Regions from separate parts of the Shewanella sp. Pdp11 genome, predicted to be linked through region 4. Evidence: predicted binding sites of a transcription regulator. Region 4 holds the regulator's gene; each other region holds the start of a gene.
What was found. The regulator LexA, encoded in region 4, represses DNA repair genes until DNA is damaged. The targets are predictions, from matches to a motif close to TACTGTATNNNNATACAGTA.
Positions count from the first base shown of each region.

Region 1: a site for LexA is predicted at 2,888-2,907, ahead of recA (recombinase RecA). Genes of this name have one in related genera too.
Region 2: a site for LexA is predicted at 2,587-2,606, ahead of umuD (translesion error-prone DNA polymerase V autoproteolytic subunit). Genes of this name have one in related genera too.
Region 3: a site for LexA is predicted at 1,927-1,946, ahead of umuD (translesion error-prone DNA polymerase V autoproteolytic subunit). Genes of this name have one in related genera too.

Region 1 is NZ_CP015194.1:4,164,970-4,169,969, reverse strand. Features, by position in the region: gene mutS (DNA mismatch repair protein MutS) at 42-2,612, opposite strand; gene recA (recombinase RecA) at 3,015-4,082, shown strand; gene AYJ58_RS18335 (regulatory protein RecX) at 4,145-4,570, shown strand; gene alaS (alanine--tRNA ligase) at 5,000-5,000, shown strand, end outside.
Region 2 is NZ_CP015194.1:3,211,334-3,216,333, reverse strand. Features, by position in the region: gene AYJ58_RS14260 (ribosomal protein uL16 3-hydroxylase) at 1-707, shown strand, start outside; gene umuC (translesion error-prone DNA polymerase V subunit UmuC) at 882-2,156, opposite strand; gene umuD (translesion error-prone DNA polymerase V autoproteolytic subunit) at 2,153-2,572, opposite strand; gene AYJ58_RS14245 (SLC13 family permease) at 2,858-4,249, opposite strand; partial or broken gene AYJ58_RS14240 (AraC family transcriptional regulator) at 4,330-5,000, shown strand, end outside.
Region 3 is NZ_CP015194.1:4,380,837-4,385,836, forward strand. Features, by position in the region: gene AYJ58_RS19260 (hypothetical protein) at 51-350, opposite strand; gene AYJ58_RS19265 (3'-5' exonuclease) at 424-1,332, opposite strand; gene umuD (translesion error-prone DNA polymerase V autoproteolytic subunit) at 1,973-2,422, shown strand; gene umuC (translesion error-prone DNA polymerase V subunit UmuC) at 2,430-3,698, shown strand; partial or broken gene AYJ58_RS22255 (conjugative transfer protein MobI(A/C)) at 3,709-3,804, opposite strand; gene AYJ58_RS19280 (AAA family ATPase) at 4,226-5,000, shown strand, end outside.
Region 4 is NZ_CP015194.1:791,028-796,027, forward strand. Features, by position in the region: gene coxB (cytochrome c oxidase subunit II) at 1-496, opposite strand, end outside; gene AYJ58_RS03635 (cell division inhibitor SulA) at 899-1,411, opposite strand; gene lexA (transcriptional repressor LexA) at 1,408-2,028, opposite strand; gene plsB (glycerol-3-phosphate 1-O-acyltransferase PlsB) at 2,189-4,612, shown strand; gene mtr (tryptophan permease) at 4,612-5,000, shown strand, end outside.

The sequences.
Region 1 (5,000 bases), 1.6 Mb from region 4:
CTGATCATATTGTTTAGCGAATATCACCCACTCGCAGAGCTTTAGCTCAGACGTTTCAGCTCATAGAGCAAATCAAGTGCCTGTTTTGGCGTTAAGTTATCGGGATTAATACTACTTAACTTAGTCAAGGCCGGATTTTCAATTGGTTCAGGTAACGCGAGTAAGCTTTGAATAGGCGTCCTCGTTCCTTCAGCTTGATGATCGCGGCTTTCTAATTGCTGCAACTTATGCTTAGCGGCTTTAATTACCTTATTTGGCACACCGGCAAGTGCCGCAACTTGTAAACCGTAGCTTTTACTGGCGGCGCCTTCTTGTACCGCATGCATAAAGGCGATGGTATCATCGTGCTCTATGGCATCAAGGTGCACATTGTAAACACCTGCCATTAATTCAGGTAACTGAGTTAGTTCAAAATAATGGGTGGCGAATAGGGTCATAGCGCCGACTTGCTGGGCTAAATACTCTGCTGCCGACCAAGCGAGCGATAAACCATCATAGGTGGATGTGCCGCGGCCGATTTCATCCATTAACACTAAGCTACTGGCGGTGGCGTTGTGTAGAATGTTGGCGGTTTCTGTCATTTCGACCATAAAGGTTGAACGGCCAGAGGCCAGATCGTCAGAGGCGCCAATACGGGTAAAGATGCGATCGATAGGGCCGATCAGTGCGCGATCTGCTGGCACGAAACAGCCAATGTGGGCCATCAGCGTGATCAAAGCGACTTGACGCATGTAAGTCGATTTACCGCCCATGTTGGGTCCGGTGACAATCAACATACGTCTTTGATTGTGCAAGGTCACTGGGTTAGCAATAAACGGTGTTTGACTCACACGCTCCACCACGGGGTGGCGACCAGCCTCTATCTGTACGCCGATATCTTGGCTCAGCTCTGGGCAAGTGTAACCTAAGGTTTCGGCGCGCTCGGCAAAGTTACTCAACACATCAAGCTCAGCTGCCGCACGAGCAAAAGCTTGTAATTCATGCAACTTAGGTAGAATAAGATCGAACAACTGTTCCCATAACTGCTTTTCGAGTGCCAGCGCTTTACCTTGGCTCGAGAGCACTTTTTCTTCGTACTCCTTAAGTTCGGGCGTGATATAACGCTCCATATTCTTAAGGGTTTGACGTCGTTGGTAATTGAGTGGTACCTGCGATGATTGCAAGCGGCTCACTTCAATGTAATAGCCGTGTACACGGTTATAGCCGACTTTAAGGGTGTTGATACCAGTACGTTCTTTTTCTCTGGCTTCGAGTTGTACTAAGTAATCGCTTGCACCTTCGCTCAGACCGCGCCATTCATCTAATTCGCTGTTGTAGCCTTCACGGATCACTCCGCCATCGCGAATAAGCATGGGAGGATTATCGACTATCGCGCGCTCAAGCAGGGCTTGTTCAACGGGGAACTCACCTAAGTATTGACGTAATTGAGTCGTGTGCGGCGCGCTTAGGGTACTTAAACTCTGTTGTAATTCAGGTAGTAAGCCCAGCGCTTGACGTAAACGGGCAAAGTCCCTAGGTCGAGCGGTACGCAGCGCGAGTCTTGCCATGATACGTTCAATATCGCCAAGTGCCTTTAATTGCTCATGCAAACCTTCGTGGGCGGCAGTATCGAGCAGTTCAGTCACCGCCTGTTGGCGTGCTTTGATGTGTTTTGGATCTCGCAGCGGCTGATGGATCCAGCGTTGCAACATGCGGCTGCCCATAGGCGTTGCCGTGTTATCCAATACTGCGGCTAAGGTATTATCGCGACCTCCGGCAAGGTTTTGAGTGAGTTCTAAATTACGGCGAGTTGCCGCATCGAGCACTATGCTATCGGTTTGATTAAAGCGGGTAATGGCATTGATGTGGGGCAGGGCAGTGCGCTGAGTGTCTTTGACATATTGCATCAAACACCCCGCTGCCTGCAGTGATAAACGCGCATCTGCAATACCAAAACCATGCAAGTCTTTCGTGCCAAACTGGGCTAGCAGTAACTTAATGCTAGTATCGTAATCAAATTCCCATTCAGGGCGACGGCGTTTGCCTTTAAAACCGTTTAGCAGAGCAAGTTCACCAAAGTCTTCACTGTAGAGAATTTCAACGGGATTAGTGCGTTGCAATTCAGCTTCTAATGACTCTCGCGTCTCGAGTTCGGCAATCACAAAACGTCCAGATGAAACATCTAGAGTGGCATAACCAAAACCGACTTTACCTTGATAAACTGCGGCCAACAGATTGTCTTGGCGTTCCTGTAGCAGGGCTTCATCGGTTAAGGTGCCAGGCGTGACGATACGCACCACTTTACGTTCAACAGGCCCTTTAGAGGTTGCGGGGTCGCCAATTTGTTCGCATATTGCAACTGATTGACCAATTTGAACTAATTTCGCTAGATAGCCTTCCACAGCATGGTAAGGCAGTCCTGCCATCGGAATAGGATCGCCACCACTTTTACCGCGTGCCGTAAGTGAAATGCCTAACAGCTCAGAAGCACGTTTAGCATCGTCATAAAACAACTCGTAGAAGTCACCCATGCGATAAAACAGCAACATGTCATGATGTTCTGCTTTCATGGTCAAGTACTGACGCATCATAGGAGTATGTTTTTCTAAATCATCGGTATCAATTACATTCATTAAATCGTTATCGTCCGTTGTGACTGCCTAAAGGCGATACAGTTTGTGTGGTTACAGGGGATTAAGCGCTAGAGAAGCAGAAGACTGCTATACAATTTTCAGCCAAAAAGACCACGCAAAATTTGCTGCGCCAATCTTAGCAATAATTTACCGAAAATTGAGCCCTTGATGACGGATATTCGTCAAAGGGATGCGATATCAGATTTGATATTCGCTAAAACCTTGGCCATATTAAAAATCCCATGAGCTAAAAATAATTCAGTCACAGGTCTTGATACTGTATGATTGTACAGTATACTAGTCAGCAGAATTAAGACGAAAAGCGCGGCTTTTTGAATTACCCGTTTGTAAATTGAATATTACTTTTGACAGCTTAAGGCATGTCTTGATGAGGGAACTGGAATGAAGGTCGATCCAAATAAAGAGAAAGCACTTGCTGCGGTATTGAGCCAAATTGAGAAGCAATTTGGTAAAGGCTCCATCATGAAGCTGGGCGAAGATCGCTCTATGGATGTTGAGACCATTTCTACCGGTTCTCTGTCTCTGGACGTTGCTTTAGGTGCTGGCGGTTTGCCAATGGGTCGTATCGTTGAGATCTATGGTCCTGAATCATCAGGTAAAACGACACTGACTTTAGAAGTCATTGCCGCAGCGCAACGTGAAGGCAAAACCTGTGCCTTTATCGATGCCGAGCATGCACTTGACCCTATCTATGCTAAAAAATTGGGTGTAGATATTGATAACCTGCTGTGTTCACAACCGGATACTGGCGAGCAAGCGCTTGAGATTTGTGATGCATTAACGCGCTCAGGCGCAGTTGACGTTATCGTAGTCGACTCAGTGGCAGCATTAACGCCTAAAGCTGAAATCGAAGGCGAAATTGGTGATTCTCACATGGGCTTAGCGGCACGTATGATGAGCCAAGCCATGCGTAAACTTGCAGGTAACTTGAAGCAATCTAACACTTTGCTTATCTTCATCAACCAAATCCGGATGAAGATTGGTGTGATGTTCGGTAACCCTGAAACCACAACCGGCGGCAACGCACTGAAGTTCTATGCTTCTGTCCGTTTAGACATTCGCCGTACTGGTGCCATTAAAGACGGCGATGAAGTTGTCGGTAACGAAACTCGTGTTAAAGTGGTGAAAAACAAGGTTGCAGCACCGTTCAAACAAGCCGAATTCCAAATCCTTTATGGCCAAGGCATTAACCGTACTGGTGAGTTAGTTGACTTAGGTGTAGCGCATAAGTTGATTGAAAAAGCGGGCGCTTGGTACAGCTATAAAGGCGATAAAATCGGCCAAGGCCGTGCCAATGCGGGTAAATATCTGACTGAAAATCCAGCGATTGCCGCTGAAATTGACAAGACATTACGTGAATTATTGTTAAGCAATCCAAGTGCACTTGCGGCATCGGATACTGATAGCACGGAAGATAATGTTGATTTAGAAACAGGCGAAGTATTCTGAGTCAGTCAGCCCGTCAAATCGCGGTCGCGCTGTTAGCGCGCCGCGATTATTCCCGCTTACAAATCCGCGATAAATTGCTCGAGAAAGGCTTCGACCTTAACGATATCGAACCTGTACTTGATGCTTGTGAATCCTCCGGTTTTATCAATGATAATCGCTATGCTGAATTATTGGTGCGTAGCCACATTAGTCGAGGGCACGGTGCTATCCGTATCCGCCAAGCGATAGCGCAAAAAGGCTTGTCTAAAGATTGTATTGAAGCGGCGATAACCAATAGTGATTGTGACTGGTTTGAGCTAGCAAAAGATAAAGCCACCAAAAAATATGGTGTTCCCCGCGTAACAGAAGTGAAGGGCTCTAAAGCTCGGGATCTTATCGCGAAGGAAAAGGCCAAACGAGTGCGCTTTTTAATGGGCCAAGGCTTTAGCTACGATCAAATCACTTACGCATTAGATTCAGATCCCAATGATCTCGACGACGATGTTTAACCGCCATAATTCATCGATTTCGATTAAACCTTAAGACTGCAAAGCTTCTTTAAATATCACTCAATAGGCTTAGTACAATTAGGTTTGATAGCGAGTTAAATTCACTCGACACTGCCTTAATCGCGCAAAATTCATATCGTCATCAATTACTCTTTACCTTGCCATTTTGACTCTAGCCACTCTTACGTGGGCTTTAACGCACTTTATGCTGCGTTGGTTATTTTTAACTTAGCCCACTAGGTCTACAAATAACCGTCTTGCCTAAAGTGCGTTAAATCTCCGCTGAATTCTGTATCTTGAGGTTGTTTGGGTATATATCACCAATCAAGGCTGGTCGTCCTTCCTCAGTCTGCTTATAATGCTGGGCAAATAGAAATACGGCTAGCCTAAGGCGTAGCTGGTAATGCTTACCCAATTCAGGATGATTTCA
Region 2 (5,000 bases), 2.4 Mb from region 4:
ACAAAGAGTTTGCCGCCCATCCCGCTTTGCTGCACACCGAAGCCTTTGAACCGATTATCGATACTGAGTTGTTGCCCGGCGACATCCTTTATATTCCCCCTGGATTCCCCCATGACGGCATAACCTTAGAACAGTCTTTAAGTTTTTCAGTCGGTTATCGCACAGCTTCCGCCAAAGATATGATAAGTGCTTTGGCCGATCATTTGTCTGAACAGGATTTAGGCGCACAGCAGATTAAAGATCCAGACCGCGAGCTGACCACCCGCAGTGGTTGTGTCGATAATCGCGATTTAGGGCGGTTACGTACCCAACTGACCAATATGTTGACCGAGGAACTGGTGAGCGAGTTTTCGGGCCGCTATTTAACTCAATCTAAATGCGCCCTCGATTTACCCGATGAGCCGTTGGACATCACGCAAGACGAAGTGCTCGCATGGCTCGATGAGCAGCCGCTTATTCGCCTCGGCGGACTGCGCTGTTTGTATTTTGATATCAATGTGGGACAAGGCGTTGTCTATATTAATGGTGATAAGTATCAGCTTTCAGCCGAATTGGCTGCAGTGATCCCACTACTATGTGATAGCAATCAGTTAGATAAATCCTCCTTAGCGCCTTGGTTAGCCCATGCTGACTTACTCACGCAGCTTACCGAGTGGGTGAACCTAGGCTACTGGTACTTTGAAGATCTCAGCGATGAAGAGTGTTAAGGCGGAATGAGACAAAGCTTGATGGATTTAACTAGCACAGTGTTAGAGAGATGGGTTTAGGCCGCTAAGCCTATCTGATTAATTTCGTTCGAAGTGCATCGCTTCGCTGATTAAAGTTAATCAAGCGCATCAAATGCGATTCACAAACGGTCATTTAGCCACTGGATTTGTTGATTATTTCACTATGGGTAATTGTGCCCATTGGGTGGTGTAACGAGGGGAAAGCTGCTCACGCTTCATTCCCCAAGTCGGGTCAATACCTTGTCCTGCAAACCAAATTTTTCCATGACCGCTGTGGTTCACTTTATCGAGTAACTGCATCAACTCTTTGCTTTTAGGCCTAGGCGTGACGTCATCGAATAATCCGAGCTGAAACACGCCTGCACCAAAAAAATCCCCTAACATAACCCCTGCTTTTGCATAGGCATGACCTTCACGCCAAATGCGTTGTAGTAGGCTTTGGCCAAGGGTGACAAAATCACGCGTGTCATTGCTGGGGCGAACTAAACTGCCCGACAGTGATTTGCTGTACTGGGGAGTTGCATCGCTAAAAGGGCTAGTACGCACAAATACTGACATCGCTTTAGCGTACTGGCACTCGGAGCGCAGTTTTTCACAGGCCCTAAAAGTGTATTCATTGATTGCCTGTTGCATCGCTTCTAAATTATCAATACGACTGCCAAAGGACCGGGAGCTGATAATTTGTTGCTTAGTGGCGGCGACCTCTTGTATGTCATCACAGGCAATGCCGTTAAGTTCGCGTACCGTGCGCTCAACGGTGACCGAAAAGGTGTCGCGGATAAGCTTGGGATGCGCATCCGCCAATTGCAACGCGGTATTTATGCCCATGATGTTCAAGCGTTTTGTAAGCCTACGGCCTATTCCCCAGACTTCGTCGACAGGGATAAGCGCCATCAGCCGTCGTTGGCGTTCACGGTCGCGCAAGTCAACCACGCCCCGCGTCGCGGGATAACGTTTCGCGGCATGGTTTGCCAGTTTAGCGAGAGTTTTTGTCGGTCCAATGCCGACGCAAACACTGATCCCAATCCACTGTGGTATTCGTTGATAAATATCAAGTGCAAGCTGATGAATATCAATGCATTTATCGAGACGAGAAAGATCTAAAAACGCTTCATCAATACTATACACTTCTACTTTCGGTACCATTTGCTCTAAGGTGGTCATCACTCTGTTTGATATGTCGGCGTAGAGGGCATAGTTAGAGGAGAATACCGCAACCTGATGCTGGCGGAGTTGGTTTGCGATTTGATACACAGGCACCGCCATCTTGATGCCAAGGTGTTTTGCCTCTGCCGAGCGGGCGACGACGCAGCCATCGTTGTTGGATAACACCACAATCGGCCTACCAATCAAATCTGGCCTAAACATCCGCTCACAGGAGGCATAAAAATTATTGCAATCGACGAGGGCGAATAGTGAGGACGTCATTTGAGCTTTTTCACCACGTTGGTCACCACTCCAAAGATGTTTAACTCAGACTCATCATTGATGGCAATCGGGGAGAATAAGGCATTACGTGGCAGCAATTGCACCACAGGGCGCAGCTGTAATTGCTTTACGGTAAATTCACCGTTGACTGCTGCGACAACGATATCCCCGTGTGCCGGCTGTAATGAGCGATCCACCACCAAAATATCACCGGAGAAAATCCCCGCGTCGATCATCGAATCCCCTTGGACTTTGACAAAAAACGTGGCGGCAGGATGTTTGATGCATAACTCATTGAGATCTAATGTTTGTTCTACATAATCTTGGGCAGGTGACGGAAATCCTGCGGCAATCAAGGAGCTAAATAACGAGAGCTGATATTGGGTATGTTTGGCGAAGCGGCCTAGGATCATCATAATAAATCACAATATACTGTACGTATGAACAGTATAGTCTAACAATGAAACTTATCGAAAGAATTTATGTGGGGAGAGTTCTGTTATCGACCCAAGCGTAAAGATGCACTTGTTGTACGCTGTGTGCTGATCGTATGCGCTGTAGAGTGATGAGTGTCGAGTGCTGGATAATTGATGATGCCTGCTCTAAAGCCCCCTTGGCTACGTCAATATCACCAAGGGTGAGTGTTACGTCAATTTGATTTAGTTAACGTACTTTAGTTAATCCGTTTTAGTAAACGCAATTTAGTTAATCCAACCGAGCCATAGCCACCATAGATAATCCAGTGGGATCAGTGCAATGAGAGTGATTGCCGCTAACGGTAAGGTGAGGCGAAGTAGTTTAGTTAAGGGCTCTTGGGATAATTGCATCGCCAAAATCAATGGGGCAACCTGATAAGGAAAAATCACGGTTGAGAAACCGATCACCTGCGTCATTAATACCGCTGGGGTGGAGAAGTCAGTTGCATTGGCAAAATCTGCCGCCATGGGCGACAACACAGTCGGCACACCTGGAACCGTTGCCACTAATCCCGTTAGCGTCGCGATTAACGATAACGACATAAAATTCAGGAACGATGCCCCTTGCTGCAAGGGTAGCCATTCACTGAACAGTTGACCTAGCGCAGTGCCGAGCCCGGAATGATTGACCAATGCCCCCAGACCTAAGGCCGCCGCGACAAAAATGACGGTCGACAAATCCACCGAACTATTAAAACTCTTAGGCTCAAGCACTCCCCATTTGGGGAGCAATAACAAGATAGCTGTGGTCAGTCCAACCCACGCCGGATTGATCCCGTGCAGCGAGTCAGTCACCCAAAACACTAACGTTATCGCAAGTAATACTGTGACTTTCTTTTGCATACTAAGGTTATAAGCTTCTGTTTCAATAATGCGTTCAGGCTGGTTGTTATCAATTTTTGCAGGAAATAGAAAGATAACTAGCGCCACAATCAATATCGATTTGAGCAAACCAAGGATCGGAAAATGCAGTAAGAGATACTCGGTATAACCAAAATGGATATTGAATAGATTCTCACTGGAACCCGCCAATATCATGTTGGGAATATTCGCGGGCAACACGGCAAAACTGGGCATGTTGCACGCCAGTGCCAAGGCGGTCGCAATGCCTATCCGTCCATGGCTACCACGAGCAAAACCGACTTGCTCAGCTAACGCCATACCAATAGGCACCAGTACCACTGCACGGCCAACGGATGAGGGCATCACAAAGCCAAGCAGCACGGCACTAAAGACCAAACCCGCAATCAAGCGTGGATAACTTGAGGTCAGTATGGGGGCAATCAAACTGGCCATTCTGCGACTTAAGCCAGACTGAGTGATGGCACTGCCGATCACAAACCCCGAAATGATTAACCACGCCGCAGTTGAGCCGAATCCTGAAAAAAGCACACTCGGCTCAATGAGTTTGAAAATAGTGGCAAGGGCAAAAAAGATTAATCCCGCCATAAATGGCGGGAAGAAACCTGTGCTCCAAAACATCAAGGTCACTAATACTACGCCAGCGCTGTAGGAAAACACCGCGGAATGCTGACTCAGCGGAAAAAGCGCAAGTAAAGTAGCGATCAACAGTGCACTGAAAAACGCTAGCTGTTTAACGCCAATAAAACGTTTCATACTTACCGACCTATTGGGTTGAATACGTAAAAGATGCCTACTAAGATAGCTGACTTAGTTTGGCGTTTTAAGAGGGTAATATGTCAAAAAGTGTTTCTAAAACGACATTGTTAACGCCCAGTGATGTGGCGTTTATCATAGATGCCAATCGGCCCGTGCTGACCCATACTCGCAATATGGCCGGTCTGGATCCCCTGCAATTTGCCCCATCAAGTGAACAGCGAAACCCACGCCCATACTCGCAATATCTATATTGATCCTAGCTATGGCGTTAGGCCACAGGATACGCAAGTGGTGATGGTGACTATGACAGCGCTGATGCGCGAATTAGTGCTTAAACTTTGTGAAAGTTCACATCTTATGGACAGTGGACAACTGCATCGGCTGGGTTTGGTTGCCATTGATGAACTCCAAACGCTGGACAGTGTGGGTGCCCATTTACCCGCGGGTTCAGATCCAAGACTCAGTCGCTTAATCCAAATGCTAGTTCGGCAGCCGAAAGTGAATTACTCACTGACCGAGTTAGCCGAAATGGGCGGCGCGAGTGTGAGAACGATTGAGCGACTATTCAAAGCTGAAACTGGGCTCACTTATCGACAATGGCGGCAAAGGTTTCGTTTGTTAAATTCGCTTGAGAGCTTAAGCCAAGGGGAGAGCACGACTAGGGTGGCCCATAGTCTAGGTTATCTGAGCGTCAGTAGTTTCAGTGCCGCCTTTAAAATGCAATTTGGTTGCACGCCGCAAGATTACC
Region 3 (5,000 bases), 1.4 Mb from region 4:
TCAGATGTGGGCGTAAAGACATTGTTTTATGGCATTGCTGATAGTCATGATCAATGCGCTACCCGAACCAGTGACACCACGATGTTACTGCTTTGAGACTTTTCTTTTTCCGAGTCTGTGGACATCAGGGCTCGTTGCTCACTTTCCCGAATGCGCCTAGCAACTTCTGCCTGGGCTGGTAGCAATGGCAGCATCCCTTCAGCAATCGCGTCTGGGGCAGACTCTTGGCCACAGGACATCAAATGCTTCCATGGATCTTTAAGAAAGCGCTCGAACGTGATGCCAAATTCAATGATGCGGGCAGAGACGAAGATTTCGCCCCAGTATTCAATGTAGGTGTCTTGGTACATGGAAAGATTCCTCTTGTTGGTTAAACCATGAGTTCACTTTCCATTTTCCAGAGGTTTTCAAATATGCAAGGGGCTATGACAAAGCTTTAAATCGATTGCGGGCATCTTTGTAGTCATAGTGGGCATGTTCTGAGCCACGATGATACAAATCATCCAAGTAAGTTTGTTCCTGCGGCAACTCGTCTTCGCTGATTTCGCGCCACCAATGTTTGTTGGCACCTTTAACGCCGTCATGCCAACGGTAACCACGTTCTTTTAAATAGTCCTTTACGTCAAACGGCGCACCAAACGCACGAACTAACACAGTTCGCCTGTCTGCTTCAGACAACAAGTTTGCAACGGACTCGGGCAACAAATGAAACAACCAGGCCATCGCCAAACAATCGGTTGCAGCTCGGTGTCCTTCATAGAACCAACCTAAGCGAAGCAGCAGGTACTCAAGCTTTCGACTTTCAAAGCCCAGTGCTTTCCAATCTATGCCGCTAGCTGAACAGGCCCAAGATAGATGGCCTAATGCGGCAAACCGCTTTTCAAAGAAAGGACGATCAAACTGTGCATTGTGCGCAACCACCAGCGGATCATCGGATAACCAACTCGCAACCATTGCATCATCAATGTGCTGGCCTTGCACCATCTCATCGGTGATGCCGGTTAACTCGGTAATCAGCTCGGGGATTGGCTTGCCGGGATCTTCATACAAGCTGATCACATCAACAATCGACACAATCCGCTTAGCTGATGGGCTGTAAAGCACCTTAACCATACCAAGCTCAATAATGGACTCATCATCGGCAGACAGTCCGGTTGTCTCTGTATCGAGCAGCACCATTGGCTGTTCATCACCGACCATAGGAGAAAGTTCAAGTGGCCAGGACTGCGGCTCACGCGTTAATGGAATACGCTCCAGCAATCTAAAATCTTCTGGTCTTTCTGGGATATCCGCGAGGCGCTCTAGCGGAAATAGCGCAGGGGCTCTTGTCATTGATGGTTCCTCTTCAATTCTATTGTTCGCTTTGGGTTATTTCACTGTGCCACAGGTTGTACAAAATGCACCTTGGATACCTCAGCGTTTTTTTAATCTTTCTACTGGGTGAACCCATGTATGAAGGCTTTGACTAAGCCTTTCAGAAAGCCTTAGCTAAACCGTTTAGGTAACCCTTACCGATACCCTTTACGTATGGCTTAGCCAACCCCTTTTCAAACGGTTGCAAAAGGCTTGAACTGAGTTCGACTGAGCATTTTAATGATGCTCCTGACTTCGCTTTAAGCAAGTAAATTCAATACGAAGCAGAATTTTACTAACTGTTTTTAAACCCTTTGCAAAGGGTTCATCAAGCCTTGTCTGACGGTTACTTGACCCATGCGTTAACCAGTAGCAGTAACAGGATCAGTAACAGAAACAAGATCAGTAGGCAGAAGCAGTATTGTCCAAGCCTTGTAGGCTTTGACGAGGGCGAGCGATCCCCCACATCTAGTTTTTCAACACAAAAAATAAATCACCGACAACACAGCGTCTTACTCGAACAACTACAGTTTTACCTACAATTTTACTTGTAGAAATCAGCATAGCATTAGATACTGTATAAACAAACAGTATCAGTTGTAATTTTTCGAGGTTCGTCATGAGTGTCTCGCTGATAGGCCGTAGCGGCGCACTTGCCTTCATCAAAGCCAAGCGCCTTCGTATTCCATTGTTTATGGAACGTGTTTCTGCTGGTTTTCCCTCACCAGCGCAGGATTATGTTGAGCAAACGCTCGACCTCAACGAGCTGTGCATCAAGCGACCGGCTGCAACGTTCTTTGTACGTGTTGAAGGTGATTCAATGATTGATGCCGGGATTCACCCAGATGATATTCTGGTGGTTGATCGCTCTGTCCAAGCCGAACACGGTGACATTGTCATCGCGGGAATCCATGGAGAACTCACGGTAAAGGAGCTTCAACTCAGGCCTTGCGTCAAGCTGATCCCAAGAAACCCGGCGTATGAGCCCATTCATATTCCTGAAGGGACAGAGTTAGAGATATTTGGTGTGGTCACCAATGTGGTGCGAAACATGCGCCGCAAGTCGTGACTATCCCATGCCAGTATTTGCCTTGGTGGACTGCAACAACTTTTACGCCAGTTGTGAGAAGCTGTTTCGTCCTGATTTAAAAGATACGCCGGTTGTGGTGCTGTCCAATAATGACGGCTGCGTGGTTGCACGGTCGCGTGAAGCTAAGTTACTCGGTATTAAAATGGGCGTACCCGTCTTTCAAATCAAAGCTGAAATGCAGCGTCATGGTATTTTGGCATTCTCGTCCAATTACGCGCTGTACGCAGATTTGAGCAGTCGAGTGATGCGCACTTTGGAAGAGATGGCACCACGAGTAGAGGTTTACTCCATTGACGAAGCGTTTTTGGACTTAACCGGTATTGAGTCTGCCCTATCCCTTGTCGAGTTCGGACAACAAGTGCGAGAGCGGATAGGTCACTGGATTGGGATCACCGTCTGTGTAGGCATTGCACCGACAAAAACACTCGCCAAGCTGGCTAACCATGCCGCCAAGAAATATCCGGCCACTCAAGGGGTTGTAGATCTAACCAATCCAGATCGGCAACGTCGATTGCTCACATTAGTCCCGGTTGATGATGTTTGGGGCGTTGGTAAACGGCTTTCTAAGCGATTAAATGCGTTGGGTATTACCACAGCCTTAGACCTAGCCAATGCCTCCCCTAGAGCCATCAGAGACCAGTTCTCGGTGGTTTTAGAAAGAACCGTCAGAGAGCTCAATGGTGAGTCGTGCATTGAACTTGAAGATATCCCGCCAACTAAAAAACAAATCGTCTGTAGCCGTTCATTTGGCGCAAAAGTAACGCAATTTGAATTGTTACGTGAGGCCGTATGTGAATACGCAACCCGTGCCACTGAGAAGCTACGCAAAGAACAGCAGCAAGCCAAAGTGCTGACCGTGTTCATACGAACCAGCCCCTTTAAGGACAACGAGCCGCAATACAGCAACTCCGCATCGGGCGAGTTGTTGATACCCAGTTGTGATACGAGGGATTTTATCGAGCTGGCCCGTCACTTACTCAAGCGGATATGGAAGGATGGTTTTCGTTATGCCAAAGCGGGCGTCATGCTGTCTGACTTTTACGATCCAGGCATGTTTCAACCAGGACTATTCGATGACGTATCGACCCGCTCCAATAGCCAACAGTTAATGTCTGTATTGGACACCATTAACCAAAGTGGTGCCGGAAAGGTTTTCTTTGCTGGACAAGGACTCAAGAAAGATTGGTCGATGAAGCGAGAGCATTTGTCTCCCGCTTATACAACACGCTGGGACCAGTTACCGCGAGTGAAGTAGGCCCGGTGATTCAATAGGCATTCACTCTGCGACGTAGCATGTTGAGCTTATCAACCTGCCGTCGAATGTCACTGAAGAATTCTTCTTTCTCCATGGCCAGAGAAAGCTAACCATCTTAGAACCTATTTCTTATGCCGGGTCCAATGCAGTGTAGAACTGTGTATTGAATGAACAGGACGCCGACTTCAAGCGCAATACATTGACTATTCATAAAAGAAAAAATGATCAAAAACTCGATTTTACTACTGAAAAGGGTTCTGGACTGAGAGATCTCCATGATAGCTTTTGAACACGGATACCCAGAAAAAGCTGAAGTTCTACACAATGTGACGATTCAAGATTTGTCTCAAGCTTAAGCCCCTGTTGGCATAACGTACCACCTCTGTGTAACAGGGGATTGAATTAAGCTTTTTCACGTAACTACTGACGAAGCCCAGCTAAAATGCGTTCACAAAACCTAAACCAAAATTCAATTAAGTGCTATTATGTTCAAAATTCAGCACCTATGTTCACATAAAGGCCTAAAAATGAAGTATGCGAGAGAATTATCAAAAATTATTGAAGGTGGAGTGCTTGGAAAGATCAATCAGGTAAAAGCTTATACAGAATTTCTTGCAGACAAATTAGAAAGTGATGGAGAGCATAAGATTGCCAAACGATTAAGAACTTCCATGTCCGATAGTCTTCTGGCTTCTGGCTATAACTTAGCATCGGCACAGCCAGCAAGGCAGTTGAGAGCACCTGTTGATAAAGATAGCCATATGGCGTTAGCTGATATTACCTATCCAGGGTCTAATCATTCTGGTATGGCAGTTCTTGATGCAACAACTAAAGCTCAAGTTGATGAATTTATTTCCTTTGTTTTAAAAGCAGAAAAATTAGCTGATGCAGGCCTAAGTAGTGCCCCATCGCTATTGTTGTATGGTCCTCCTGGTTGCGGTAAAACACTACTTGCTCACAATGTAGCCGCACAACTTGAACTACCGTTGTTCACTGCTCGTTGCGATTCTTTGGTATCGTCGCTTCTTGGCTCAACATCTAAGAATATAAGATCACTTTTTGACTTTGCATCGCAGCAGCCATGCGTTTTGTTTTTAGATGAATTTGATGCTTTAGCTAAAGCAAGAGACGATCAACATGAGTTGGGAGAGTTAAAACGTGTGGTAGTCAGTCTGCTTCAAAACATCGATGCACTTCCTAAAGATACAATAATCATTGCCGCAACAAATCACGAACAATTGTTGGATCCTGCTGTTTGGAGACGCTTCGAGCTTCGAATTAAACTAAATGCTCCAGATTCTG
Region 4 (5,000 bases):
TATCGACCTCCAAAAGGTAGTGTTCACCCTTGGTTTCGGTACCGTCGATTTGTGTTCTTGGGGTTGCGAGTATGCTGTAAAAATCAATGTCTTGATCGAAATAGCTGTAGTGCCATTTCCATTGGGAACCTGTGACTTTAACGGTGAGATCGGCATTGCTGGGATCTTCCATCGCAATTAAGGTTTTTGTCGCTGGAATCGCCATTAAGATCAAAATGATAAATGGCAGAATCGTCCAAGCGATTTCAACTTTAGTGCTTTCGTGAAAGTGCGACGCGACAGCGCCTTTGGATTTTCTGTGATTGATCATGGCGTAAATCATCACGCCAAAGACCACAAGGCCAATGGCGCAGCAGATATACAAGATGGTCATGTGCAAGTGATAAACCTTGCCACTGATCTCGGTTACGCCAGGGGTCATGTTGAACCGCATGTCCGCGGCGGCCAACGGTGGTGCGAATAACACCACGAGTAAACAATACAACAATTGCTTCACAAGACTTCTCCTCTGCCAATTGCGAATAGCAACTACAAAGAAGAGCAACACAGTAAGTCTCAACTCTATGCAAACTCTTCAGTTTCCAAAAAAGCGTTTTTGACTTCAACGTGCGTTGGCGGCTGTTACTTTTAATTAAGTATTGTTACTGCTGGTATTAGCCACGCTGGCACATACGACTGAAATAAATCTTTTCTCTATTTTTAGTGGCATTTTGAACTCGATTACGGCTCGAGTTATTTGCCACGGGCGGCGATATATCATCGCCGACTAAATCAACCATACTTGCTGTTTAAATATTGATCAAGATCACTTATTTATCTAATTGTCTGAAAAATTGCCAAAAAAAAGCCTCACATTCATAGGCGAGGCGGCTTTCAAGGTAAAAAAATAAATGAATATTTAATGTACAGCGCTAAAAAAAGATTGTTGGCCGAAGAGATTGCCTTGCTCAATGCGTACGTCGCCATGTAAGTGACTGTTTACGTCTTCAAGCACTATGCCCATGGCGCGGGCACTTTTAGCCACGATTTGCAGGCGACGATTATCGCGTGCATCCAGTGATTGGGTCCAAGTAATAACTGCACTGGACGTACCACTTGTTAAGGCTTTTTCCATCGCCCACAGGGTTTCGACTTCATCTTTAGCGTGCACCAGCAAGACTCTGTCCATACGCACGCCTGCATTGGCGAGCATTTGTTTGTAGCCAATGCTCGGTGGGTTGATGAGTACTAACCAACGACCCTGTTGGCTTAACTGGGCGAGTTGCGCACTCAAATGGATTAACTCTTGGCGGCCTTGAGTCTTAGTTGGCATGCAGGCGATAGGTGCGTGGTGCCAGTCATAGTCGGCATCACGGACTTCATCGAGCCACAAGCCCGGATGGCGGGGTGCATTGCCAAGTAGTTTGTTCATAGCCAATCTCCATTACGGATCACACCGACGGCGAGTCCTTCAATTGTTAAACTTTGATAGCCTAAATCCACTTTTATCGGGGAATAGTCTTCATTTTCGGCGTGTAGATAGACCACATTGCCTTTTTTTTCGAAACGTTTAACAGTGACATCGTCGTCGACTCTAGCGACAACCACTTGACCATTTCTAGCTTGTTGTACTTTATGAACAGCCAGCAAATCTCCTTCGAGAATGCCGATATTCTTCATGCTGTCGCCTTTAACCCGCAGTAAGAAATCGGCGGCGGGATGGAACATGCTCGGGTCGACTTGGTAGTACTGTTCAACATGTTCTTGGGCGAGGATAGGTTCACCCGCGGCCACTTGGCCGATGAGCGGTAAACCTGTTTCAGTTAAATCTTCGACTTCCGCAGGTAGGCGAATGCCCCGCGAAGTGCCCGGCATGATCTCAATGCAGCCCTTTTTCGCCAACGCTTTAAGATGCTCTTCAGCCGCATTGGCGCTCTTAAAACCTAAACGGGTCGCGATTTCTGCCCGTGTGGGTGGCATGCCAGTATCGGCAATATTTCGTTTAATTAGCTCTAAAATTTCAGCTTGGCGTGGCGTCAAAGGTCTCATGGTGTTTCCTGTTTTTCTATACAGTTACTGTTAGTATATACAGTATTATTTGCAGCGCAAGTATTAACCACTTTTTAGCTATGTTGGAGAGAATTAGCGAATATTACCCATAGTCTGGTATTCTATCGGGCTAGTAAACGTACTTAATTGCATAAGAATAATGCCTAAACACGACTCTCTTTGGTTGAAATCATTACGCTGGATCCAAAAACACTTAGTGCACACTATTGTTGTGCCTCAGGATCCCTTTGCCGATCTGAATCTGGATGCCTCCAGACCCCTTGCTTATGTGATGAAAACGGAATCGCTGAGTGACATCGCTGCCCTGAGTGAAATAACGGCAAAGTTAGGACTACCGAGCCCCTATGAGCCTTTAGTGGCGAATGGTGTGATTGCGCCTCGGGTTGTCTGCCTCCAGGGGCGTAAGCCGCTGTTTGGCGAGCGTGCCGGTAACGAGCCTTTCCTCGAATGCTTTATGCGTTTGTTAGCCGTGCATAAGGAGCGCCCTGAATTGGATATTCAACTGGTGCCCGTGAGCCTGTATTGGGGCCGCACACCAGGGAAAGAAGACGACACTATGAAGGCGGCTGTGTTTGAGCGGGAAAACCCGACTTGGCTGCGTAAGTGTCTGATGATTCTGTTCTTAGGTCGACATAACTTCGTGCAGTTTTCGAATGCGGTATCCCTGCGTTATATGGCCGACGAGCATGGCACAGACATGGGTATCGCCCATAAGTTAGCGCGGGTCGCGCGGGTGCATTTCCGTCGTCAACGCAAGGTGATGACAGGGCCTGTGCTGCCAAATCGCCAAGCACTGTTTCATTCGTTGCTCAAATCTGAATCGTTGCGTAAAGCGATTCAAGAAGAAGCCGTCAGTAAGAAGATTTCAGAGACCCAAGCGCGCGAGACAGCCATTGAGTATCTCGATGAAATCGCTGCCGATTACTCAGATAGTTTAGTTCGTATTGCCGAGCGTTTCTTAACTTGGTTATGGAACAAGCTTTACAGCGGGATCAATATCAAAGGTGCCGAGCAAGTTCGCCAGTTACACCACGATGGTCACGAGATTGTTTATGTGCCTTGCCATCGCAGTCACATGGATTACCTGCTGTTATCGTATATTTTGTACTATCAAGGTATGGTTCCGCCGCACATTGCCGCTGGTATTAACCTCAACTTCTGGCCTGCTGGACCTATGTTCCGTCGCGGTGGTGCCTTCTTTATCCGCCGTAGTTTTAATGGCAACAAGCTGTATACCGCAGTATTCCGTGAGTATTTAGATCAACTGTTTGCTAAAGGTTATTCGGTGGAATATTTCTCCGAAGGCGGCCGCTCACGTACGGGGCGTCTATTGGCGCCCAAAACTGGCATGATCGCTATGACGATGAACAGCGTGCTGCGCGGTATCGAGCGTCCAGTCACGCTAGTGCCTGTATATTTAGGCTACGACCATGTGATGGAGGTAGCGACTTACCATAAAGAATTAAGCGGTAAGAAAAAGAAAAAAGAATCTGTGTGGCAAGTGTTTGGCGCGATCCGCAAACTGGGTAATTTCGGCCAAGGTTATGTGAACTTTGGCGAGCCCATTACCCTGCAAAACTTCTTAAATGAGCGTGCGCCAAACTGGCGTAATGAGGTAGCCGATGATCCTGAGCAAAAACCGAGTTGGTTAACGCCAGCGGTAAACGTGCTAGCGAATCGAGTGATGACACGTATCAATGATGCGGCGGCAGCGAGTTCAGTGACCTTGACGAGCTTAGTGTTGCTGGCGACAGATCAAAATGCCTTAGAGCGCAGTCTGTTGGAGCGTCAGCTTGATTTGTATCTGACCCTACTCAAAAAAGTGCCTTACACTGCTTACACTTCGGTTGCCGAAGGTGATGGCAAGCATCTAGTGCAGCAAGGTTTAGATCTGAACAAGTTTGTTGTTAGTGCCGATCCTTTAGGAGAAATCGTGTCTATCGAAGCGAGTCAGGCTGTGTCCATGACTTACTATCGTAACAATATCATCCACTTATTTATCGTGCCGTCATTAATTGCGAGTTGTTTAACGCATAATGAGCAGATCCCGCGTCAGCAAGTGGTGTCAATCGTTGCCGATTTTTATCCGCTACTGAAAGCAGAACTCTTTATGGGCATTAAAGATGTACCTGCCTATGTCAACCAAGTGCTGGATTTCTTCATTGAACAAGGGTTAGTGGTCGAGACTGATACCTTAGCTGTCGTGCCAGAGCACACTAGCCAACTATTATTGTTAGCCAGTTCAGTGAGCGAGACCTTGCAACGCTATGCGATTATTTTCAATCTGTTAGCAAACAGACCTAAGATGGAGCGCTCAGAACTTGAGTCTGAGAGCCATCTACTTGCCCAGCGTTTAGGCGCTTTGCATGGCATTACTGCGCCTGAGTTCTACGATAAAAAACTCTACGGCACCTTGAGTGTTAAGCTCAAAGAATTGGGCTATCTGGCAGATAACCAAGATAAGTCCAATATCAATCGCATCCGAGATCAAGCCAATAGCTTATTACGTCCGTCAGTGAGACAAACGATAGTGGCGAGTGTCACCGCGGAGCACACAGTTTAATGGCAAATCATATGAATGCGGCTAAGCATAAGCCCGCAGGTAAGTCCTTGCTTGGTGGTGCCATGATTATTGCTGGCACGACCGTAGGTGCTGGGATGTTTTCTCTGCCCGTGGTCGGTGCAGGTATGTGGTTTGGCTATTCGATTTTGATGTTATTGGGTATTTGGTTTTGCATGTTGATGTCGGGCTTGCTCTTACTCGAAACCAATTTGCATTTCGAACCCGGTGCCAGCTTCGATACCTTAACTAAGCAAACCCTCGGACAGTTTTGGCGGATAGTGAACGGCGTTTCTATCGCGTTCGTGCTATATATTTTGACCTATGCCTATATCAGCGGCGGTGGTTCGATTGTAAACCACAGCTTGCAGGGCATGGGAATTGAGTTACC